DNA from 4 places in the Shewanella donghaensis genome. Region 4 is predicted to be linked to each of the others. Evidence: predicted binding sites of a transcription regulator. Region 4 holds the regulator's gene; each other region holds the start of a gene.

Region 1 (6,232 bases), 130 kb from region 4:
CGCGATCTGACATTAAAATAGTCACTTGATGCATTGCTTCTGGGTTTAATGACCAGAAATCCCACATTGCTTGTGGATCTTTCAAATTAGTGTGTGGGTTTCTTTTTTGAGTATGAATAAAATCAGGAAATTTAATACCGTCTCTTAAAAAGAAAGTTGGAGTGTTGTTACCCACAATGTCATGGTTACCACGAGCAGTGTAAAAACGTAATCCAAAACCACGAGGATCTCGTTCAGCATCTGCACTACCCATCTCGCCACCTACAGTAGAAAAGCGAATAAAGGTTTCTGTTTGCTTACCAACACCATTGAAATGATCAGCCAAAGTGTATTCACTTAGATCTTTACTTAAAGTGAATGTACCGTATACACCGGTGCCTTTTGCATGCACAACGCGCTCAGGGATTCGCTCACGATTGAAATGAGCTAGTTTTTCAATTAAATGCCAATCTTGTAATAATAATGGACCACGTTCACCGGCAGATAATGAGTTTTGGTCATCAGCAACTGGGGCACCATTCTGGCTGGTTAGGTAATTGGTGTTATTCATTTGTTACTCCTGATTTGTGACGTCTAGCCACTGCTCAATTAAATCAAATACTGTCGCCACGATATGCTCCTGGCTGCTGTGTCTTGTTGATGGAATAATAATAGGATGAAAAAACAAAAAAATAAAACGATTAAAATAGATAATAACAATCTAAAAAAGCGTTTATAAAAACTTAATCTACAACACTATTTCATCCACACATTATTGTTATCTTTTGAAATATACATGACCATAATAAAAAAGAGGTTATTAATTACATATCTTTACTTTGTAATCACTTTCAAGAATGTTTGAACAGCCATTATAAGAAGATCAATGCTAGGAAATTGAAATACAAGGAAAGGCTCTATTGATAAGTATACCTTATTAATCATAGAGCTATATGTAAAAATTGTGCTTGAAACATTTCTATTAAAGGGCGATTTTTACGTAGAGTACTTTCGACTTAATGGCGCTTTGTTCGTAGAGCTTCCTCTGTCGATTAATAGCCCTATTGGATACAAAAAAAGCCAAATGATGGTATCACTTGGCTTTCTATATACAACAGCTATTAAGCTGTAATGAGCGATATTAGCTTCCCTCAGACTTGAACTATGTCTTAACTTCTGGCTCTTTATAAAGTTTTACTAAATAGTAAATATCGATTAATACAATAAAAAAGTTAACCAGCGCAACCGGTAACGCATCAATCGCTAAACCGTAAGCCACAAAAAGTGCTGCACCGATTAGATTCCACCAGCGTAACTTTTTAATGTTTGACATCATCAATGAAATCGCGACAACAACCGACGCTAAATAACCGACCCATTCCCATATTGTTGCAGTTTCCATACAATATCCTTGTAATTAACTTCTTAAGTCAGTGTAGTAAAATTTTAGTTATTTAGCCGTTGTTTTTCGTGCAACCACTGCAGCAGTCATCCGTGAGATACAACAAAGTTCACCAGCACTATTTTTAATTAATACTTCCCAAACTGAGCTACGTTTACCGATATGAACCGGTTTAGCCGTTGCAACTAATTCGCCATTACGTGACGCCTTTAAATGATTGGCGTTGATCTCTTGGCCAACACAGTAAAAATTATTGAAATCAACCACAAAATTGGCAGCGTAACTGGCAACAGTTTCAGCAAGAGCAACATTAGCGCCGCCATGAACGATTCCCAACGGGTTATGAACAGCAGGATCCGCTGGCATTGTTGCGACCATATAATCATTACCGATTTCGGTAATTTTTATCCCAAGGGTTTTCATTAACGTCCCTTTTCCATGGATACCAGAATCCATTTTGGCACAATCTTCAAGAGTCACTTCTCTAAACCAAATACTCATTAATTACGTCCTATAATTTCTAATAAGATCAGTCTACTGCCAAGCAATTTAACTTTAAAGTTTTTCCATAAAAGTTTTCCATAAAAAAAGGGATGGCAAGCCATCCCTTTTAAAACACATTTAACTGTCCCGTCCTGAGATAAGTTGACACTTTGGAGACTTATCTCAGGACGGGACACATCCATACATATAAAAGGGAGCTTATGCTCCCTTTTATATGTATCTAATTAGGCTTACGTAAATTTACCTTATGCAAACTCAAAGTGAGCATGATAAGTCTGCGCCCAACGTAATAACTCCACACGATTTCGTGATTGTGTTTTACGGAAAATAGATGAGATATGCGCTTTTACCGTATGTTCACTAATACAAAGTCGATGAGCAATTTCTTTATTTCTAGCACCGCTTGAAACAAGCTGAATAATCGTTCTTTCTCGATTCGTCAGCATTTGTAACATCGCGACGGTATCTGGTGGAATTTCAGTGTTTGCATCTAGCTTCTGCACTAAACGGCGGAATATTTTACTGATCAATGGACGGTCATACCAAAGCTCATCCGCAACCATCTTACGCAGACCTGTTAACATTAAATCCATACGCTGATCCGCATAGAGTAAGCCCCTTACACCTAATAAAAGTGCAGATTCTTGATCCAGTGAACCTCGCTCTACTTGATAAAGTGCAACGGGCACATGATTCACTAAACGAGAAACAAGCAATGGTATTCCTTTGCTGTCTAAAGCGGCGCCCTTTTGCGCGATAAAATAGAAACAGTTAGCATTTTTCTCAACTTCAAGTTCACTCGCATGTTTAACAGTGCGGGTTTTTAGGCCTATAGATTCTGCGAGAATGGCCAGATGGCAAGGTGCTGCAATTTGATGTAAGAAGACTAATTCATCTATATTCGAATTCATTACTTTTCTCCCTGAAAAGTATCCTTTAACTCTCGAGTAAACGAGTTTCTTCCTGAAAAACTAATAACATATCAATAACAATATGCAATAATAGTATATTTAAACTAGTCCATAAGGGATTTTTATCATTCTAAAGTATTAATTCGTAAATTAATTCCACTTGAATCATATATTCATAGCACATAACATCAGACGATATTAGCTTTTTACAGTTTAAAAAACTTAACTTTACATACTTTTAAGTGATGCTAACTGCTTATTATGCCACTTAGTGAGCAATACTAATGCACTAATACCACCCAAGAGCGCCATAAACATATCTGACTGCGTATCCCAAATATAGCCTTGGGTACCTAAAAATGCTTCAGCGTCTTCACCCGTGCCTATCGCAACCCACCATTCGATCAATTCGTAGAAAGCAGAAAATGCCAGCACAAAGCATACCGATAGGAACTGACACCAATAGCCAGGCTGCAAAACGTGATTCCTTAACATCACTTCCCTAGCAAGTATCACCGGAATAAAGCCTTGTGCAATATGACCGACTTTGTCGTAGTTATTACGATCACTGCCCATGACTTCTGCTAACCAATCAAACCAAGGCACTTCAGCATAAGTGTATTTAGCCCCGACCATAAGAACACAGCAATGTACCAAAATTAATATGTATGCCATCGGTGTTAACGGAAATTTCTTGCGTGTAAGAATGAGTATTGGCAAAGCAATAAGTGCAGGAAGTGCCTCTAACCACCAAGTAAACATATCTTTAGGAGAACTAACAGACCAAAGCAGCACTGCGGCGAAAATCACAACCCATATAATTTTCTTATTCAAACTAAATTCCTCTTAGATGATATTGTTCTAGAATTAGAATATAAACTTTAGCCATCTAGCCCTCTACAATGGCAAAAAAAAATGCTATTTTGGTTGGGCATTAATATCAGCATAACATAAGCATAACTATTGATAAGAGGGTACCCATATCATGGCGAAACACTCGCTTGACAAGGATAAGATAAAAATCCTGCTGTTGGAGGGCGTCCACCAAACTGCAGTCGATGTACTAAAGCGCGCCGGTTACACTAATATTGAATACCACAAAGCGTCTCTTCCTGAAGATGAATTGTTGCGTTCGATTAAAGATGCACACTTTGTTGGCTTACGCTCCCGCACTCAATTAACTGCTGAAGTGTTAAATCATGCTGAGAAATTAGTCGCTGTGGGTTGTTTCTGTATTGGTACAAACCAAGTCGATATTGCCGCCGCAGAGAAATTAGGTGTTCCCGTTTTCAACGCGCCATTTTCTAATACTCGAAGTGTTGCAGAGCTCGTGCTTGGTGAAATAATCATGCTGATGCGTGGTATTCCTCAACGTAATGCACACGCACATCGTGGTGGTTGGTTAAAAAGTGCCAGTGGCAGCTATGAAGTACGCGGTAAAACCTTAGGGGTAATTGGTTACGGCCATATTGGAACCCAATTAGGTATTTTGGCTGAAACCCTCGGCATGCGTGTTGTCTTTTTCGATATAGAAGACAAACTCCCATTAGGGAATGCCAGTCAAATTCACTCAATGGAAACCCTATTGAATGAAGCTGACGTCATCAGCTTACACGTGCCTGAAACAGCACAGACTAAGAATATGATTGGTGCGACTGAATTTGCACAGATGCGAGCTAAAAGCATCTTTATTAATGCATCTCGCGGAACCGTTGTTGATATTGATGCACTTTCTGATGCATTAAAATCAGGTCACCTTGCTGGCGCTGCAATTGATGTATTCCCAGTTGAGCCTAAGTCGAATGATGACGAATTTATTAGCCCGCTTCGAGGCCAAGACAACGTCATTATTACCCCGCATATTGGTGGTAGTACAGCTGAAGCTCAAGAGAATATCGGTATTGAAGTAGCAGGTAAACTTGCTAAATATTCTGATAATGGTTCAACGGTCTCAGCAGTAAACTTCCCTGAAGTCTCTTTACCTCAACATAAAGGCACTTCACGCTTATTGCATGTTCACCATAACCGTCCTGGTGTGTTGATCAAGATTAACCAAGCATTTTCAGAAAAAGGCATTAACATTGCAGCTCAATACCTGCAAACGACTGCTGAAATTGGTTACGTAGTCATGGAAGTTAATTCTAACCAAGCTGAACAGGCTTTGGGTGAATTAAAAGCTATTGAAGGTACCATTCGTACCCGTGTATTGTTTTAATCAACAGTCTAGCTAAACGGCCATCCTATAACGATTTATCGTTACGGTTATCTAGCGCTTAAATTGTGAACTAAAGCTATCTTCATTCAAATGAAGATAGCTTTTTCTTTTGAGCGTTAATGAATTCCGTTACACTCAAAGCCTATCTTTGTTGCTCACCTTAGGGATCATTTTATGACACTCGCAACCACTCAACCTCATTGGGATTACTTAGCCTCGACACCTGACCTACTTGTTTCAAACTTAACCCATTTAGGATTAATTGAAATCACCGGTGAGCAAGGCAAGACTTTTATCCATGGTCAAGTCACTACAGACATCGTTTCATTGACTGAAGCTCAATGGCGCTGGGGTGCTCATTGCGACCCTAAAGGAAAAATGATTGCTAGCTTCAGAACCTATACTATCGCTGATAGCCTATTTGTATTAATGCCGGCCGCTGTATTACCCTTAAGCTTGGCTTCATGGCAAAAATACGCTGTATTTAGTAAAGCTGAACTCACTGACATTAGCGCTAATCAAGTTATTTTAGGCTTCGCTGGCACAAAGGCTGCTGATTTTATTGAGCAACAGTTCGGTCAAATTAGCGAAGAAGTCACCCATATCGATGCCAGTATTATTTTAAAAGATGGCGACCGATTTATGGTTATTTCATCTTCAGAAAAAGCGCAGCAATTAGTTACGGCATCAACGCAACCACTTACCAGTAGCCAACCTTGGCAGGCATTAGAAATTTTATCGGGCTACGCTAATATCGACGACAAGCACAGCAGTGAGTTTGTACCTCAGATGTGTAATTTACAGGCTGTTAACGGCATCAGCTTTGAAAAAGGCTGTTACATGGGTCAGGAGACTATTGCGAGAATGAAGTATCGCGGTGGTAATAAGCGAGCACTGTATATTGTATCGGGTAGCGCTTCTGAAAAAGTGAGTAGTGATACGCAATTAGAACTAGTTACTGATGACGGCTTTTTACGTGCTGGTAAGGTACTTGAATCTGTCGAGCATAATGGTCAGGTTCTTATGACAGCGGTATTGGCAAATGATACCCAAGCTGATGCGAAATTAAGAGTTAAAGATGATTGCCAAAGTGAACTTATTATTGTGCAGTTGCCTTATTCATTAGAAGAAAAAACTTAATACCCATTTGTAAAAATGGTGTAAAAATGGTACAAAAAAAAGGCTGAAAAGATTGTTTATTTCTTTTCAGCCTTTTCGTTT
Region 2 (6,232 bases), 1.7 Mb from region 4:
TGTGCCAGCAATTGCACGTCAACTACCATACGCTTAATTAAAGGAGATATGAACAATGCCTAGAGTTAAGCGTGGTGTAACCGCTCGTGCTCGTCACAAAAAAGTACTTAAATTAGCCAAAGGTTATTACGGAGCTCGCTCTCGTACTTTCCGTGTTGCTGTTCAAGCAGTAACTAAAGCTGGTCAATATGCTTACCGTGACCGTCGTCAAAAGAAACGTCAATTCCGTCAACTTTGGATTGCACGTATCAATGCGGCCTCTCGTCAAAATGGTCTTTCTTATAGCCGTTTCATTAACGGTCTTAAAAAAGCTTCGATCGAAATCGATCGTAAGATTTTGGCTGACATCGCTGTATTCGACAAAGTTGTTTTCACAATTTTAGTTGAAAAAGCAAAAGAAGCTTTAGCTAAGTAATTAGTTATTATTCTTTAAAAAAGGAACCTTAGGGTTCCTTTTTTTATGTCTAAAATTTAGAGTGTTGTCAATATGATCAATTTTATGGAAATAGATATTATGAAAAACCAATTAACAACAGACAGATTATCAATTTCTATAATGACACTTGATGATGCCGATTTGCTTTACGATTTGGACCAAGATCCTAACGTAATGAAATATATCAACGGTGGCGTGCTGACTTCTAGAGCAGACATTAATAATATTTATATCCCACGATTGAAGAGTTATTTAAAGCCAGTTAAAGGTTGGGGCTTATGGAAAGTATTTAATAAAAACATACAAGGGCATGCTGATGACAGGGACAATTTCGTAGGTTGGGTCTTGATTCGCCCTATGGGATTTTTTACAGAAACACCAGAGTTTGATAATCTTGAAATTGGCTGGCGGTTTAAGAAATCTGCTTGGGGCCAAGGCTTTGCTACAGAAAGTGCTAAAGCAATAATTGATTTATTAATTAAACATCAACTTGATGTCGTAAAGTTTTCAGCGATTGCTGATGAAAACAATGTAGGCTCAATTAATATAATGAAAAAATTGGGTATGCAGTTCATTAATAAACAACAGCATCCTGATGTAGTCGGTGATGCGGAAGTTGTTTTATACAGCATGGAAGTTATCAGGACTTAGTATCATGTCAGCTAGCTCCCGTTTGCTAGCTTTAGTTGTTTATGCTGAACTTTAGGCATAATTAACAACTGAACCAAACTTTTTATAACCTTGTATATTAAATAGATAAAATACAAACCATAAAAAAGCCATCACAATAATGGATGGCTTCTCGTTACTAGCTCACTGTGTGTAACCTAGTTGATTACAAACTGACGAATTTACTTTTGTGCGTCTAAGTAACGTTCTGCATCTAACGCAGCCATACAACCAGAACCTGCTGATGTAATCGCTTGACGATAATGCTGATCCATTACATCACCACAGGCATAAATACCTTCAATACTGGTTTGAGTCGCGTTACCTTGAAGACCGCTGTTTACAGTAATATAACCGTAATTCATATCAAGTTGGTCTGCGAAAATCCCTGTATTCGGGCTGTGACCGATTGCAATGAATACTCCAGCAACGTCTAAATCAGAGATAGAGTCGTCTTTCGTGCTCTTCATTTTTAAGCCATTAACACCCATGTTATCACCAACAACTTCTTCTAGCGTTTGATCTAGGTGAAGGATGATATTACCGTTGGCAACTTTATCCATTAGGCGATTAATAAGAATCTTTTCAGAGCGGAAAGAGTCACGGCGATGAATTAGATGCACTTCAGAAGCGATGTTACTTAAATAAAGCGCTTCTTCCACTGCGGTATTACCACCACCAACAACAGCCACTTTCTGGTTACGATAAAAGAAACCATCACATGTCGCACATGCAGATACGCCACGTCCCATAAATGCTTCTTCAGAAGGCAAGCCTAGGTACTTAGCTGAAGCACCCGTTGCAATAATCAATGCATCACAAGTGAATTCGCCATTATCGCCTTTTAAACGATAAGGACGTTGACTAAAATCAACTTCATTGATGTGATCAAAGATAATTTCGGTATCAAATTTTTCAGCATGTTCCTGCATTCTTGCCATTAATGCTGGACCGGTTAAATCATTCGCATCACCAGGCCAGTTTTCAACTTCAGTGGTCGTAGTAAGTTGACCACCTTGTTGCATACCTGTAATCATAACAGGCTTTAAATTAGCACGTGCTGCGTAAACAGCTGCTGTATAACCAGCAGGGCCAGAACCTAAAATTAGTAGGTTAATATGACGAGCTTGACTCATTTTTGTATTTCTCCGTTACATGCCTTAAGCAATTTGAATGGATTGTAGGGAATTTACAGAGTGGGGTAAAGCGCAGTTAGCACTAAGATATAGATTGAGGTAATCGATTATGTACATAAAACACACCAACAACAGGATTGTTGGTGCTTTCTAGTGTTAAAAACTGATATGGCAACTAGGTAAGTCATTCTTTTGTAAATAATTTTGGTGATATTCTTCAGCCGGATGAAAAGTTTGCACTGAAGTTATTTCAGTGACTATAAGTTTCGATCCCCACTTGCCACTTTTTGTAAGTGCAAGTTTAGACTGTTGTGCAATCTCTTTTTGAGCGTCGTCATGTGTAAATATAGTACTGCGATATTGATTACCGATATCAGCACCTTGCATGTTCAACGTGGTTGGATTGTGATTTTGCCAAAAAACAGTTAATAACTCATCGTAACTAACAACAGTCTCATCATATTCAATTTGTACGACTTCAGCATGACCTGTAGCGCCAGCTTTGACTTGTTCATAAGTTTGGTACTTATCGTTACCACCCATATAACCACATTCTGCTGCAACAACACCGTTTACTTGTCTGAAGAAATGCTCAACGCCCCAAAAACAGCCTGCACCAAAAGTTGCTATAGTCATAAATTATCCGTAAAGAAGTCTAGATGGCTAAAATTATATTGGATACCAAAAAAAATGCAAGTAAAGATTTACAGTCTGTTAAATGTTACTTAACGTTAGCTTCCCCCAGATGTGGTAGAATCTAGCTATCGTTTGATACCATTCAATTTTTAATGCCGCATTCAAGGAGTCAGCGTGTTTCAAAAACTAATGAATGATAAAGATTTTCTAGCTTTTACCATAGATAACATCAATAACAAGGTAGTAAGCCACTCCTTCGTCCTTTCGAATCAAACCACAGTCAATATTTTAGATAACGGTGTCATTAGTTTTAATCCTGCTAAGGGGTCGACTAAGGATATCGTTTTGTCCTGTGCCATTCATGGTAATGAAACTGCGCCAATTGAAATCTGTAATGAACTGATTAATCAGTTATTAAGTGAAACAATTGTAGCTAAGCAGAGAGTTTTATTTTTGATAGGTAACCCTGAGTCCATACTGACGCAAACACGTTTTGTAGAAGAAAATATGAATCGTTTGTTCAGTGGTGCTCATTCTGCTGGTGAAGGCTTATGTAATAAGGAAAGGGTTCGAGCTAAACAATTAGAGCAATATGTAGCCGACTTTTTTCTAGATAATGAGCATTCGCAACGTATTCACTATGATTTACACACTGCAATCAAACCATCTAAACATGAAAAGTTTGCGATATATCCCTACAGGCCTGGTCGTAGCTTTAGTGCCGATCAAATTATGTTCTTAGCTGGATGTGATGTTGATACAATTTTATTCCATCATGAACCTACCACTACTTTTAGCTATTATTCATCAGAACAATTCAAAGCAGATGCGTTTACCGTTGAACTAGGAAAAGTGATGCCTTTTGGCGAAAATGATATGGCTAAGTTTGCTAATACTAAGACCATGTTATTACAGCTAATCACTGAGCAAAACGTTAACGTAGCGCCATTGGATAAAGATAAACTGCATTTATATAAAGTGTCTCGCTCTATTAACAAACACTTTGACGATTTTAAATTTACTTTTGATAAATCAACGGTTAATTTTTCAGGATTTGACCAGGGGCATGTCTTGGCAACTGAGGGTGGTACCAGTATTTGTGTATCACATCCGTATGAAGCTATCGTTTTTCCGAATGAAAATGTACCAGTAGGGCAACGTACAGTACTATGCTTAGTACCAGCGCCTAATGAATACATCCAATAAATTGTAAAGCTAAATATACATTTTATATGACAGGTTATTCACTCAGTGGAATGAACATTGGTTGATAGAAAGTTTACGTTAACGTAATGTTCGTTCGCATATAATAATTACGCTTTAATTTTTAAAGCTATAAATAACAAGAGCACAATATGAGCAACGCAACACTGACTAATGAAACAGTGCATCGTGTCAGCTTCTTAGACAAAGCTTCATTGCACATTCCGATTTTAAAAATTTTGCAAGCAGATGGCACTACTTACGAAAATGCCGTTATGCCCGTTATTGATAAAGCCTTGGCTGAACGTATTCATGATACTTGTGTTTTCACCCGAGTATTAGATGAGCGTATGCTAAGCGCACAAAGACAAGGCCGTATCAGTTTTTATATGACTTGTACTGGTGAAGAAGCATCAATCATTGGCAGTACCGCTGCATTAGATGATGGCGATGTTATCTTGGCTCAGTATAGAGAGCATGCATCACTGCGTTACCGTGGCTTTACGACTGAACAATTTATGAATCAAATGTTCAGCAATGAAAAGGATTTAGGTAAAGGCAGACAGATGCCAATTCATTACGGTAGTAAAGAATTAAATTACCAGACTATTTCATCGCCACTTGCGACTCAAATACCACAAGCTACCGGTGTTGCACACGCTTTTAAATTACAAGGCAAACGGAATGTTGCCATTTGTTATTTTGGTGAAGGCGCTGCATCAGAGGGGGATTTCCATGCTGGTCTTAATATGGCTGCGGTATTGAAATCTCCAACCATCTTTTTTTGTCGTAATAATGGTTATGCTATTTCCACACCGACTGAAGAGCAATTTGCAGGTAATGGTATTGCAAGTCGCGGCGTTGGTTACGGCATGCATACTATACGTGTTGACGGTAATGACATGCTTGCAGTCCTTGCTGCGACCCAACAAGCGCGTGCTCATGCATTAGAACATAACGCCCCAGTACTTATTGAAGCGATGACATATCGTTTAGGTGCGCATTCATCATCTGATGATCCTTCAGGTTATCGTTCAAAAGAAGAAGAAGCCAAGTGGGAGCAACATGACCCAGTTAAACGCTTCAAACTTTGGATGATCAATAAAGATTGGCTAAACGAAAAAGACGATGCTTCAGCATATGAGAAATACCGTGAAGAAGTGCTTAATGCAGTGAAAGTTGCTGAGAAAGTACCGTTGCCACATATTGATTTATTAATCACTGATGTATTGGATAAACCGACACCAGCTTTAGAGAAACAATTAGCGGATCTAAAACAACACATTAAAAAATATCCGAAGTCGTATCCAAAAAGTGCAGGGAGAATCTAGTCGTGGCAGAAATGAATATGTTACACGCCATCAATGATGCTTTATCAATCGCTATGCAAGCTGATAAAAACATGGTTGTATTTGGTGAAGATGTTGGACACTTTGGTGGAGTTTTCCGTGCTACGTCAGGACTCCAAGAGAAATTTGGCCGTGATCGTTGTTTCAATACCCCTTTAACAGAACAGGGCATTGCTGGTTTTGCGAATGGTTTAGCGTCAAATGGGATGACAGCCGTTGCTGAAATTCAATTTGCTGATTATATCTTTCCTGCATTCGATCAAATCGTAAACGAATCGGCTAAGTTCCGCTACCGTAGTGGTAATCAATTTGACGTTGGTGGGTTAACTTTCAGAACGCCATATGGCGGCGGTATTGCGGGTGGTCATTATCATTCTCAATCACCTGAAGCTTATTTTACCCAAACTCCTGGTCTGAAAGTCATTATTCCAAGAAACCCTGAACAAGCGAAAGGTTTGTTACTCGCAGCTATTCGCGATCCTAACCCAATTATATTCTTTGAGCCTAAGCGACTTTATCGTGCATCTGTTGGCGAAGTTCCTGCTGGTGATTACGAAATCGAAATAGGTAAGGCTGAGGTGGTTAAATCTGGTACCGACATTACGTTACTAGGTTGGGGCGCTCAAATGGAAATCCTTGAAAAAGCGGCTGTAATGGCTGAAAAAGAAGGTATTTCATCAGAGATTATCGATTTACGTACTCTATCGCCTTGGGATATAGAAACCGTTGCAGCTTCAGTTAAGAAAACGGGTCGTTTATTAATAAACCATGAAGCGCCGTTAACGGGAGGCTTTGCCGGTGAA
Region 3 (6,232 bases), 1.8 Mb from region 4:
TAGTTGATGTAGTCACTTGATGAGAGGAAGTCGTGGATATCATTTATCAGCCTCATCGTTTGATTGCGATGAGTCGTCAACTTGCGATGAGTTTTTAGCTGATTTGGACTGGGATTCACTCGCACAAATCTCCCCATGAGCCGTCATAACATGATGACTTTCATAACCATAAAAGTAAGTGATCAAAGGTTTACCATGTTGCGGGTGACGGGATATCTGACAACAAACATCAAATACCTCTCCTAGAATTTTTTCGGTTAACACTTCATCTGGTAGGCCTTGGGCGATACATTTGCCTTTATCAAGTAACAGCAATCTATCGCACACAGCGCTGGCTAAATTAAGATCATGAATAGAGGCAATGACACTGATGTCGAGTTGTCTGACTAACTCAAGAATCTGAATCTGATAACGAATATCTAAATGATTAGTCGGCTCATCCAAGATTAACAACTGTGGTTTTTGCACGATGGCACGTGCAATTAAAGCCCGCTGTTTTTCACCGCCGGATAACAACTCATATTGCTGAGTAGCTTTATGTTCAAGGCCCACTTTAGCAAGCGCCTTGGCTATATCGTCTCTGTCCGCTTGGGTGTTAGTTTCAAATAAACCTTTATGGGGCGTTAAACCCATAGCCACTAATTGCTCAGTGGTCATATCAAAAAAATGCGGGGATTCTTGCTGAACAACGGCAACCTTGGTCGCTAATTGCTTATGAGAAAAGCGATTAATATTCTGGCCAAATAATTTGATAATGCCAGCATCTTGGGTGATATAGCGATACAGGCAGCGCAGTAAACTTGATTTACCCGCACCGTTTGGGCCAATTAGCCCTAACATCTCACCGTGCTGAACGGCAAAACTGACTTGGGAAAGAATGTCATTGTCTTCGACAGACCAACTGACTTGGTCGACACTTAATGCTGCAGGATTCAAAATAAAAAACCTGTCGGTGTGCACAAAGACATATACCGAGCGTGACAAATGCCAAAGCTCGCTGGGTATGTTGTTAAAACTGTCACTATATCTAACTCCGCCTGAGTTACCCGCTCAAGTTGTTGGGTGCTGCACTGCAGCAAGAAAAATTAAGCTAGGTATCTGACTTAATTACATCTACCACTTATCAAAAAGTAACAGCATGTAATTTTACAGTTGCGGGTACAGTTCGAGCTAAATAGCATTTACGGCTACATCTCGATTCCCTATTCATTCACCTGAACACATTGTTTAGCTCTAAATGTCGTTATTCACTATCAGCTAATAACCTGTCACGATTAACTATAGCGATAAAAATCAACATTAACGTCACTAAAACGATGCATATGCGGATAAATTGACTTAATTTTATACTTTAATAGCACTCAAAAAATGCAGTTAACATTGTACGATATATCTGTCTGTCTTAATTCGGTTTTTTCGACTGAATTTTAGCGATTGGTTAAAATTAACTCGACCAGTTTAAACGATATACAGGTTTATTATGCTTATCGTCAGTCTCTGACCAAAATACATCAATCGATACCGTTGCGGCGTAATCAAGATTAAATTGCGCATAAAGGGCTTTGCAGCGAGTAACACCTAAAACCAAACTAATGATATGACGCATTACACCGCCGTGTGTTACCACTAGGGCAGCACAGGGCTGATTGCTCTGTTCGCCCTGTTCGCCCAGTTCGCTCAGATCATCAAGCTCTGTAGCATCATAAAGCTGCTCAGTGATTAGCTCAAAAGCACTAGCAACACGCCGCTCAAAATCAGCCATTAATTCTGCTTCTGGTAAAGCGTTATCCCAAGGGTTGTCCCAATAAGCATCCAGTTCAGCGGCATGGTGCTGATAAAGCTCATCAAAGCCTTTGCCGTCCCACAATCCAAAATCAATTTCCTGTAATTCAGACATCAGCTTGGGTTTTAATGTCAGGCTACAGTCTACTTGATTCAATTGTTGTGACAGTTCATCAGCAAAAACGCGGCATCGAATGAGAGGAGAGCTATAAATATTAAGAAAAGGTAAATAACCTAGCAAGCCCAGCTTCGCTGCACTTTGGTGCATATTACAAAAGCCTAAATCGCTTAAAGACACGTCCGTTTTGCCGCGTAAAATACTGCCACCTTCACATTGCCCATGGCGTAACAATATTATCTTAGCTTGTTTCATCGCAGCGAACTCCATCAGCATATTCGTTTATTATCAATTTGCTCATCTATAAGTAACGGACTTGCTCTTATAAACATTTAAAGCGTATTATGGACGTCTATACGTTTAAATGTCCAAACAAAATATTTAAGATGAATTTTATAGTAGGGGATTTTTCATTATTCTCCCCTTTTAAAGCATAAATAAAGGTATGCTTATTTCGTCCTAAAGTGATAAACAACCCTCTAGTGACTGCAGTTAACCAGCAATTTAGCAGTTTGTTAAGTTACTAGAATAAAAGCAATTAAGGTAATACGTTATGGCGAAGTCGACTTCCTACAGTCAGGTACTTGAACAACTTACAAATACGCTTAAACAGCGCATTGTTATTCTCGATGGTGCCATGGGCACAATGATTCAAGACTACAAAATGGAAGAAGAAGATTATCGCGGTGAACGCTTTAAAGATTGGCATTGTGACGTAAAAGGTAATAATGACATGTTGGTACTAAGCCAACGTCAAATCATTAAAGACATCCACACTAAATACATGTTGGCAGGCGCCGACATTATTGAAACCAACACCTTTAATGCGACTACCATCGCCATGGCCGATTACGACATGCAAGCCCTGTCGGCTGAAATCAACTTTGAAGGGGCTAAAGTTGCCCGCGAAGCTGCTGATGAAGTAGAAGCACAAACTGGCATTAAGCGTTACGTTGCAGGCGTGCTTGGCCCAACTAACCGCACCTGTTCTATCAGCCCCGATGTTAACGATCCAAGCTTTCGTAATGTCAGTTTTGATGAGTTAGTCGAAGCCTATGTTGAATCAACCACCGCATTAATTAACGGCGGCGCTGATATCATCATGGTTGAAACCATCTTTGATACCTTAAATGCCAAAGCGTCATTATTTGCTATTGAAACCGTATTCGACACCCTTGGCGATCGCCTTCCCGTGATGATTTCTGGCACCATTACCGATGCATCAGGCCGAACACTTACCGGACAAACCACCGAAGGTTTTTACAATTCTCTGCGACACATTAAGCCATTATCAATCGGGCTTAACTGTGCATTAGGGCCAAAAGAGCTGCGTCCTTACGTTGAAGAGCTATCCCGTATTGCTGAATGCTTTGTGTCAGCGCATCCCAATGCTGGCCTGCCAAACGAATTTGGTGGCTATGATGAAACCCCAGAAGAAATGGCCGAAGTCATAACTGACTGGGCCGAAGAAGGCATGCTCAACATTGTTGGCGGTTGTTGTGGTAGCACCCCTGCGCACATTAGCGCCATACGTGACGCGGTGATCAAATATGATGCCCGCACCATTCCAGACATCCCAGTAGCGTGTCGCCTATCCGGCCTTGAGCCGTTAACCATTGATGGCAACTCACTGTTTGTGAACGTCGGCGAACGTGCCAACGTAACTGGCTCAGCCAAGTTCCTGCGTTTAATCAAAGAAGAAAAGTTTGAAGAAGCCTTAGATGTAGTGCGTGAGCAAGTTGAAAACGGCGCGCAAATCATCGACGTCAACATGGATGAAGGCATGCTAGATGGCGCTGAGTCGATGACGAAGTTCTTGAACTTAATTGCCTCAGAGCCTGATATTTCCCGTGTCCCTATCATGATCGACTCATCAAAATGGGAAGTGATTGAAGCGGGCCTTAAGTGCGTGCAAGGTAAATCCATCGTTAACTCTATTTCGATGAAAGAAGGCGAAGAAGCCTTTATCAAGCAAGCCACCTTAGTTAAACGCTATGGCGCCGCTGCCATTGTGATGGCGTTTGATGAAGACGGCCAAGCCGATACTCGAAAGCGCAAAACCGAAATTTGTACTCGTGCTTATCGCCTACTGGTTGATGTAGTTGGCTTCCCACCAGAAGACATCATTTTCGACCCCAACATCTTTGCCATCGCCACCGGTATTGACGAGCACGACAACTATGCCGTCGACTTTATCGAATCCATAAAAGACATCAAATCGACCCTGCCTTATGCGATGATTTCAGGTGGTGTATCAAACGTCTCGTTCTCGTTCCGTGGTAACAACCCAGTGCGAGAAGCCATCCATGCGGTGTTTTTATACCATGCGATTCAAGCCGGTATGGACATGGGGATTGTCAATGCTGGCCAGTTAGCCATTTACGATGACATTGACCCTGACTTAAAACAAAAAGTCGAAAACGTAGTACAAAACCTGCCTTGCCCAGTGGCTGACTCGACCAATACCGAACAGTTACTCGATGTTGCAGAGCGCTTTCGTGGTGACGGTAAACAAGTGGCTAAAAAAGAAGATTTAGCTTGGCGCAGCTGGCCTGTGGAGCAGCGACTTTCACACGCATTAGTGAAAGGCATTACCGAATTTATTGACCAAGACACCGAAGAAGCACGCCTGTTAGCCACCAGACCACTGGATGTGATTGAAGGCTCGTTAATGAACGGCATGAATGTGGTTGGCGACTTATTTGGCGCCGGTAAAATGTTCCTGCCGCAAGTAGTTAAATCAGCGCGAGTGATGAAAAAAGCGGTTGCCTACTTAAACCCATATATTGAAAAAGAAAAAGTCGAAGGCCAATCTAACGGCAAAATCTTGATGGTCACAGTAAAAGGTGACGTCCATGATATTGGTAAAAACATTGTCGGCGTAGTGCTGGCGTGTAACGGCTACGAGGTAATCGATTTAGGTGTAATGGTACCCGTTGATAAAATCATTGAAGTCGCCGTGGCTGAAAACGTCGACATTATTGGCATGTCAGGGCTTATTACTCCAAGCCTTGATGAAATGGTGCATAACGTTAAAGCCTTCCATAAAGCAGGCTTAACCATTCCATCAATCATTGGCGGCGCAACCTGTTCTAAAATTCATACCGCGGTAAAAATTGCCCCACATTCACCAACGGGAGCAATTTATATTGCAGATGCTTCACGCGCCGTGCCTATGGTGTCAAAGCTGATAAACAATGAAACTCGCCAAGCGACGATTGATGCCGCCTATGAAGAATACGACATCATGCGTGAAAAGCGTTTATCACAAACTAAACGCAAAACCATAGTGCCCATTGAAGCTGCGCGCGATAACCGCTGCCAATATGATTGGGACAACTACACCCCATTTAAACCGAACAAACTCGGTCGCCAAGTCTTTGATGATTACCCATTAGCAGACTTAGTTGAACGTATCGATTGGACCCCATTTTTCAGAAGTTGGGAACTACATGGTCGCTACCCAGATATTTTAACCGACAAAGTCGTCGGCGTTGAAGCCAGTAAATTATTTGAAGACGGTAAAGCGATGTTGGCCACCATCATCAAAGAAAAATGGTTAACTGCCAAAGCGGTAATTGGCTTATTCCCAGCCAATACCGTCAACCATGACGACATTGAACTGTACACTGATGAAACGCGCACCGAGCTTGAAATGACCACTCATCACCTGCGTATGCAGCTTGAACGCGTCGGCAATGACAACTTCTGTTTATCAGATTTTGTAGCGCCAAAAGATTCAGGCGTAGCCGATTACATGGGCGGCTTTGCGGTAACAACGGGTCACGGCATTGACGAACATATAGCTCGTTTTGAAGCCAACCACGATGATTACAACTCCATCATGGTTAAGTGCTTAGCAGACCGTTTAGCTGAAGCGTTCGCAGAGCGTATGCATGAACGCGTCCGCAAAGAATTTTGGGGATATGCTGCTGATGAAGTACTGGATAACGAGTCACTCATTCGCGAAAAATACAAAGGCATTCGTCCAGCCCCTGGTTACCCCGCGTGTCCAGATCATACTGAAAAAGGCTTATTGTGGGATTTACTTAAGCCCGATGAAACTATCGACCTTAATATCACCGAAAGCTACGCCATGTACCCAACGGCTGCGGTATCAGGCTGGTACTTTGCCCACCCTAAATCACGTTACTTTGGCGTGACCAATATTGGTAAAGATCAGGTTGAGGATTATGCTGAGCGTAAAGGCATGACATTGGCAGAAGCGGAGAAGTGGTTGTCACCAGTGTTGGATTATGACCCTGAATAGAGAGTGATCCAGAGTAATCACTGATTACTCTTTATTAGGATTCCAAACTTCGTTTGGATGTA
Region 4 (6,232 bases):
CTTGAAATTCAGATTTGTTAGCACTTAGGAAACGCTAAATACTGATGCTATCAAGTCACGTTTTTATTTTTATCGACTATCTTTAATTAGATAACAAAAATGAAAATGGTGAATAATGAGATCAATAGCGCTACTGGTGTTTTCACTGCTGTTTGCGATAAGTTCGCAAGCTAGCCAGCTTTATTTTGAAGCTCGCAGTAATAGCATGGGCGGCACTGGTGTGGCATCTTCAAATCGTGAAGGTGCAAGTTTTATTAATCCTGCTTTACTTGCCATATATGCCCCCAAGACTAATAAATTCTCCCTGCTTTTACCCGTTGTTGGCGTTGAACTTGATGATAGTGATGAGATGGTCGATAAATTTGATTCACTGCAAGACTCATATGATGGATTAGAAAGTGCGATTAACGGCAGCGATACTGATAATATCGAGCGTTATAGAGACGACTTAGTTACTGACTTAACCTCACTCAAAGGCAGTACCGCAAGTTTTTCTGCTGGTGTTGGTGCAGCATTAGTTATTCCCACTCAAACAGTACCAATGGCGATATTTTATAAGAGCTATATCGATGGCGTTGGTGTAGCTGATATTGCTCAGTCAGATATTGATATACTCAGTAGTTTAGACCCTAGTAACCCTCCTACCGATATTGCCGATTTAGATTCTCAAGGTATTGTCTTAGCTGGCGCAGTTACTGATTTTGGTGTCGCATTAAGTTTCCCTCTTTCAATCGTCAACTTGCCAGTAACAATCGGTGTGTCGCCAAAACTTCAGCGTATTGATACCTATCATTATACGGCTAATGCCAATAACTTTGATGCCGATGACTTTGATGATGATCGATATCGAAATGATGAGAGTATGTTTAATCTAGATTTAGGTGTCGCCTGGCAACCCACGGATAGTTTAACGGTCGGTTTATCAGCAAGAAATCTCATCAGTAATACGGTCACCACAGAGGAAGCACAAGGGCGTAAATTTGAATACCGCATAGAACCTCTTGTGACAGCAGGGGTGGCATATGATTGGTCTAGAGCTACTCTTACGGCAGATATTGATCTTGTGGATCAAACTCGCTTCACTGATTTTGATTCCGTTCAATTTTTACGGGTGGGTGGTGAGGTTAAGGCAACCAGCTGGCTATCATTAAGGATGGGCTATCGTCATGACTTAAAAGATAACAGCGTCGATGTATATTCATTCGGTACTGGATTTGCTATTGGGCAAGCGTTTAAGCTCGATATGACTGGTAGTTATGGCGAAGATGCTATAGGGGCTGTGTTACAAACCTCTTATCATTTTTAATGCGTAATGCTAACTTTCTATCTCGTTCTCCCTTTCCCATTCCAAAGATTGCTCATAGCTAATGTTAACCCACAGATAATTCCACTAACGACTTCACTGTAAGAATTAAAGCGCTAAAGCTACAAAGTACCAGTGTGGCGGTACGTGTCTTATTCTTGTCAACTCTATTGGTTAACTTACCAGCGACGATATTACCTAAAATCACAGAAGGTAAAAGCATTAGGGATAACCAGATATGCTTTTGTTCAACTAATCCTGCAATTACCAAGATCACCATCGCAATCATTGAACTAAATACAAAAAATATCGAAAGTGCCGCTCTAAATTGTGGCGCATCTTTGCCAGCTAATAGAATGGCTAATGGTGGTCCACCAATGGCGGCAATATTGCCAAAAATTCCTGACAATACCCCTGCAATAAATAACGTTATGCGGTTAACTGGTGCGGTTATTTTATAAAGGCTGAGAATAACGGCAGTAGCAACAATAAAGGCAATCGCTAAGCCTAGGATGGCTTGCGGAGCAAACAGTAATAATCCAGCACCGAGAAAACCACCGGGTACTCGACCCAGTAACGCATATTGCAGTCCATTGAACTGTAATGCAGTTCGTTCTCTGAGTAAGGTCATTAAGGCTATTGAAAAGCCCATCGCAATAACAGGGACTGGCACTAACTGGGGGTCGATAATATATAAGATTGGGCTGGCAACAACCGCTAACCCAAAACCGATTAAGCCTTGGGTTAATGCGCCTATAAAAATGATAACCGATGCAAGCATCAAGGTTTGCGGATCGATAAATTCCATTGTCGACTCTTTAGGCGCAATACTGCTAACTTTTTATGTTAGCAGTATCAGATTGGCTGTATGAGATTAATCATGGTGCTTGATTAAGTACGCAGACTGATTGGAAGAGTGAACTACCAGACTATGGCTTAATCTAAATCTTCCCACTCAATACCCATGCTATCCATTATGGCTTTTGCTTCTGATGGAATGCTATCAGGGCCTTCTTTAGATAAGTCATCATCATTAGGCAATGGTTGACCTGTGTATGCATGTAGAAATGCTTCACATAAAAGTTCACTATTAGTTGCATGACGCAAGTTATTTACCTGGCGGCGGGTACGTTCATCAGTAAGCACTTTTAATACTTTTAAAGGAATGGATACCGTGATTTTTTTTACTTGTTCATTTTTTTTGCCATGCTCGGCATATGGGCTGATATAGTCGCCATTCCATTCAGTCATTAACTCACCTTTATACGATAGATTCGTGGCAGATTTTAACTGCTAATTAATTACAGTCAAATTATTGCTGCTATTCTATAACGAATACAAATAGATTTCTTTATGTTTAGACGTCTAAACGGCTGATTTGTGTTGACGATGTGACTCAGCTTAGGTACATTTAGCCATCTAGACATCTCTTTGGTGCTATTTTTCAGGAGTTTACAATGAGCAAACATCGCGCAGCGACGCTAGCAGTTCGTCAAGGTATCGAAACTGATACGCAATATGGCGCAGTAGTCCCGCCGATTTACCTATCAACAAATTACTCTTTTGATGGGCATAAGAATCCTAGAGAGTTTGACTATAGTCGCTCAGGAAACCCGACACGATGCGTGTTAGGCGAAGCTATTGCCAAACTTGAAAATGGTGCAACTGGTGTTGTGACATGTACAGGTATGGCTGCTATTACTCTGGTCACTAGTTTGTTAGGTCCTAATGACTTATTGGTTGTACCCCATGATTGTTATGGTGGTAGTTACCGTTTGTTCACAAATCTTGCCAACAAAGGTCAGTTTAAATTATTGGTAGTTGATCAAACTGATGAGCAAGCATTAAGTGAAGCCATCGCACAAAAACCTAAAATGGTGTGGCTAGAAACACCCTCTAATCCATTACTTCGTGTTGTGGATATCAAATCCATCGTTGAACAAAGCCATAACGTCGATGCGTTAGTGGTAGTCGATAACACCTTTTTATCGCCAATTTTACAGCAGCCATTAGAACTTGGCGCTGATATCGTAATGCATTCAACTACCAAATATATTAATGGTCATAGTGATGTTGTTGGCGGCGCTGTGGTAGCAAAAGATCCTGAGTTAGGTGAGTTACTGCATTGGTGGTCAAACACACTTGGGCTAACGGGTTCGGCATTCGACAGTTACCTGACTTTGCGCGGTATTCGTACTTTGGCTGTACGTATTCGAGAGCACCAAATAAATGCACAACGTGTCATTGAAGTGCTTCAGGCCAGTGATGTTGTCGAAAAAGTGTATTATCCGGGATTAAAAGACCACCCAGGTCACGATATTGCCGCTAAGCAACAAAAAGGCTTCGGCGCTATGTTAAGTTTCGAGCTTAAAGGCGGCGAAGACGAAGTGGTAGCATTTTTAAGTGCACTGTCTATTTTCAGTGTGGCTGAAAGCTTGGGCGGAGTGGAAAGCTTAGTTGCCGTACCAGCGACTATGACCCATAGAGCAATGGCGCCTGAAGCGCGTTATGAAGCTGGTATTAAAGATACTTTATTGCGATTATCTGTCGGCATTGAAGATGCTGAAGACTTGGTTGCAGATATTCAAGTTGGTTTAGCTGCAGTCGCTGCACTTTAAGTTAATCTTGCCTGATTGTTTAATCATCAGGCTGGTATAAGTTGTTTAAGGAGTTAGAAATGACCCGCAGTCATTTACATAAATTTGGTGGTTCAAGTCTTGCTGATGCAGATTGCTATCGCCGCGTTGCCCATATTTTACTGACCCATGGCAACAGTGATGATTTAGTCGTGGTGTCAGCTGCGGGAAAAAGCACTAACTTTTTATATAAATTACTCTCATTAAAAGAAAATGGCGACCTGTGGCAAGAAGAGCTACAAGTTCTAGTTAGTTATCAGCAAAACCTCATTGAACAATTGTTATCTAATGAGCAAGCACGTGACTTACGTGAACGCTTATCGACAGATAAGTCACAGCTGATTAGTTTATTGTCGCTAGAGCAAAGAAACAAATTTCAATTAAACCATGTGCTCAGTTTTGGTGAGCGTTGGTCAGCAAGATTAATGGCAGCCTTGTTAAGAGAATCTGGCGTTGCAGCTGCTAACATTGATGCTTGCTCTATTCTCGTTGCAGATGAAGGCCTTGTGCCCAATATTTGCATTGAAGAGTCTCGTCAAAAAGTTCAAAAGCTGCTAGCTGCACATCCTAATGAACGCTTAGTGATTACTGGGTTTATTTGTGCCAATAACGAAGGTGATACCTTGCTACTAGGACGTAATGGTTCTGATTACAGTGCTACGATAATTGCCAGCTTAGCCGATATTGAACGAGTCACTATTTGGACTGATGTTGAAGGTGTGTTTAACGCTGATCCTAATAAAATTAATGATGCAAAATTACTTGAAAGCATGTCATTGGCTGAAGCGGATCGATTAGCAAAACTAGGATCGCCAGTATTGCATAGCCGCACCTTACAGCCGTTATTTGATACCAATGTCAGTCTCGCTGTTCGTTCTAGTTACGCATCTCATACTGATTTTACCCTTATTGCGCCGCAAAGCTCATCGGCAAGTGCTCCAGTGGTCACAAGCTTAAACGAAGTGGCGTTATTTCGCTTAAAGCAACAAGCACCAATTCAAAAAACACTAGAGTTACTAGAACAAGCGGGTATTGCCCCATTAGCTTATTGGACTTCAGCGCATCACAAAGTTGAGCTGGCGTTCACTGCTGAAAACCAACAGCAAGTTGAAGTATTACTTGAACTGCATGCAGAAGCGTTATCCATTAGCGATATACGCTCTAATACCGAATTAGGACTAGTGGCACTCGTGAGTGCTGATGCTGAACATTATCGCCGTAGTTTTGCCCGATTATTAAGTCGTGATGCTAAACCCCTGTATCAAGATGGTTTGAGTTTAGTGACCTTAGTACCTAAATCTCAGGTTAGTTTACTGACCCAAAAAGTACACCGCCGCTGCGCAGGCCCGCGCTTACGTATTGGTGTATTGCTGCTTGGTGTGGGAAATATTGGTGAAGCGTGGATAGATTTGTTCCAGCGTTCATCAGCAACACTTAATCGAGAATTAGAAGCCAATGTCCAGTTAGTTGGTTTAGTCAGCTCAAAAGAAGCGCTGATTTGTCAGCAAGGCATTGATATCAATAACTGGCAACATGATTTTGATACCACAGCTAAATCTTGGGATTACCCCAATTTATTTGAGCAACTTGAGCAACTTGATTGTGATGAGCTTGTCGCACTGGATATCAGCGCGAGTGCCAGCTTAACCTTGCAATACCCAGAGCTATTTGCACGAGGTATTCATGTTGTTAGTGCTAATAAACTAGCGGGTTCTGGTCCATTACCTTTTTATCGAGAGCTTAAGCTTCAGCTGAGTAACCGCCGTTTATTCTGGCGATATAACGCAAGTTGTGGTGCAGGTTTACCAATTCAACATGCGCTAAATGATTTACGTAATAGCGGCGATAGCATCGAAGCCGTTGGGGGTATTTTTTCAGGAACTTTATGTTGGTTGTTTGAACATTACGATGGTCAAAAGCCATTTTCGGAGTTAGTCATTGAAGCTCGCGGTCTAGGGATTACAGAGCCTGATCCTCGAGATGACTTATCTGGTCGAGATATGCAACGTAAGTTACTTATTTTAGCCCGTGAAATTGGTTTTGAAATTGAACTTGATGATATTGAGCTAAATTCATTGGTACCTACTCATTTAGCTGATTTGTCACTGGATGATTTTTTAGTGCGTATCGGCGAGTTAGATGAATTTATGCTGCAACAATTCAATGCGGCCTTAGAGCAAAATAAAGTTTTAAGGTATGTAGCATCGTTAGATAAAGTTGACGGGAAAATGCATGCTGAAGTCGGCATTCAATGGGTCGACTCAAATCACCCCTATGCCAACTTAACCCCAGG

Evidence for each region. Region 4 encodes MetJ, which represses methionine synthesis genes. Its sites were predicted from a motif close to TAGACGTCTAGACGTCTA; they were not measured.
Region 1: a site for MetJ is predicted at 3,679-3,696, ahead of serA (phosphoglycerate dehydrogenase). Genes of this name have one in related genera too.
Region 2: a site for MetJ is predicted at 2,890-2,907, ahead of msrA (peptide-methionine (S)-S-oxide reductase MsrA). Genes of this name have one in related genera too.
Region 3: a site for MetJ is predicted at 2,246-2,263, ahead of metH (methionine synthase). Genes of this name have one in related genera too.

Annotation. Positions count from the first base shown of each region.
Region 1 covers NZ_CP041783.1:4,059,609-4,065,840, reverse strand. The annotation lists gene katB (catalase KatB) at 1-550, opposite strand, end outside; gene FPK91_RS17335 (YgjV family protein) at 1,142-1,381, opposite strand; gene FPK91_RS17330 (PaaI family thioesterase) at 1,430-1,882, opposite strand; gene FPK91_RS17325 (helix-turn-helix transcriptional regulator) at 2,131-2,796, opposite strand; gene FPK91_RS17320 (DUF2238 domain-containing protein) at 3,025-3,630, opposite strand; gene serA (phosphoglycerate dehydrogenase) at 3,782-5,011, shown strand; gene ygfZ (tRNA-modifying protein YgfZ) at 5,186-6,151, shown strand.
Region 2 covers NZ_CP041783.1:756,978-763,209, reverse strand. The annotation lists gene rpmI (50S ribosomal protein L35) at 1-37, shown strand, start outside; gene rplT (50S ribosomal protein L20) at 56-415, shown strand; gene FPK91_RS03185 (GNAT family N-acetyltransferase) at 515-1,087, shown strand; gene trxB (thioredoxin-disulfide reductase) at 1,288-2,241, opposite strand; gene msrA (peptide-methionine (S)-S-oxide reductase MsrA) at 2,398-2,877, opposite strand; gene astE (succinylglutamate desuccinylase) at 3,052-4,083, shown strand; gene FPK91_RS03165 (thiamine pyrophosphate-dependent dehydrogenase E1 component subunit alpha) at 4,233-5,411, shown strand; gene FPK91_RS03160 (alpha-ketoacid dehydrogenase subunit beta) at 5,414-6,232, shown strand, end outside.
Region 3 covers NZ_CP041783.1:2,107,754-2,113,985, forward strand. The annotation lists gene FPK91_RS09065 (FecCD family ABC transporter permease) at 1-43, opposite strand, end outside; gene FPK91_RS09070 (ABC transporter ATP-binding protein) at 40-936, opposite strand; cobalamin riboswitch at 1,073-1,250, opposite strand; gene FPK91_RS09075 (histidine phosphatase family protein) at 1,445-2,155, opposite strand; gene metH (methionine synthase) at 2,454-6,170, shown strand.
Region 4 covers NZ_CP041783.1:3,934,223-3,940,454, forward strand. The annotation lists gene traF (conjugal transfer protein TraF) at 116-1,306, shown strand; gene FPK91_RS16830 (sulfite exporter TauE/SafE family protein) at 1,371-2,111, opposite strand; gene metJ (met regulon transcriptional regulator MetJ) at 2,240-2,554, opposite strand; gene metB (cystathionine gamma-synthase) at 2,761-3,921, shown strand; gene FPK91_RS16845 (bifunctional aspartate kinase/homoserine dehydrogenase II) at 3,981-6,232, shown strand, end outside.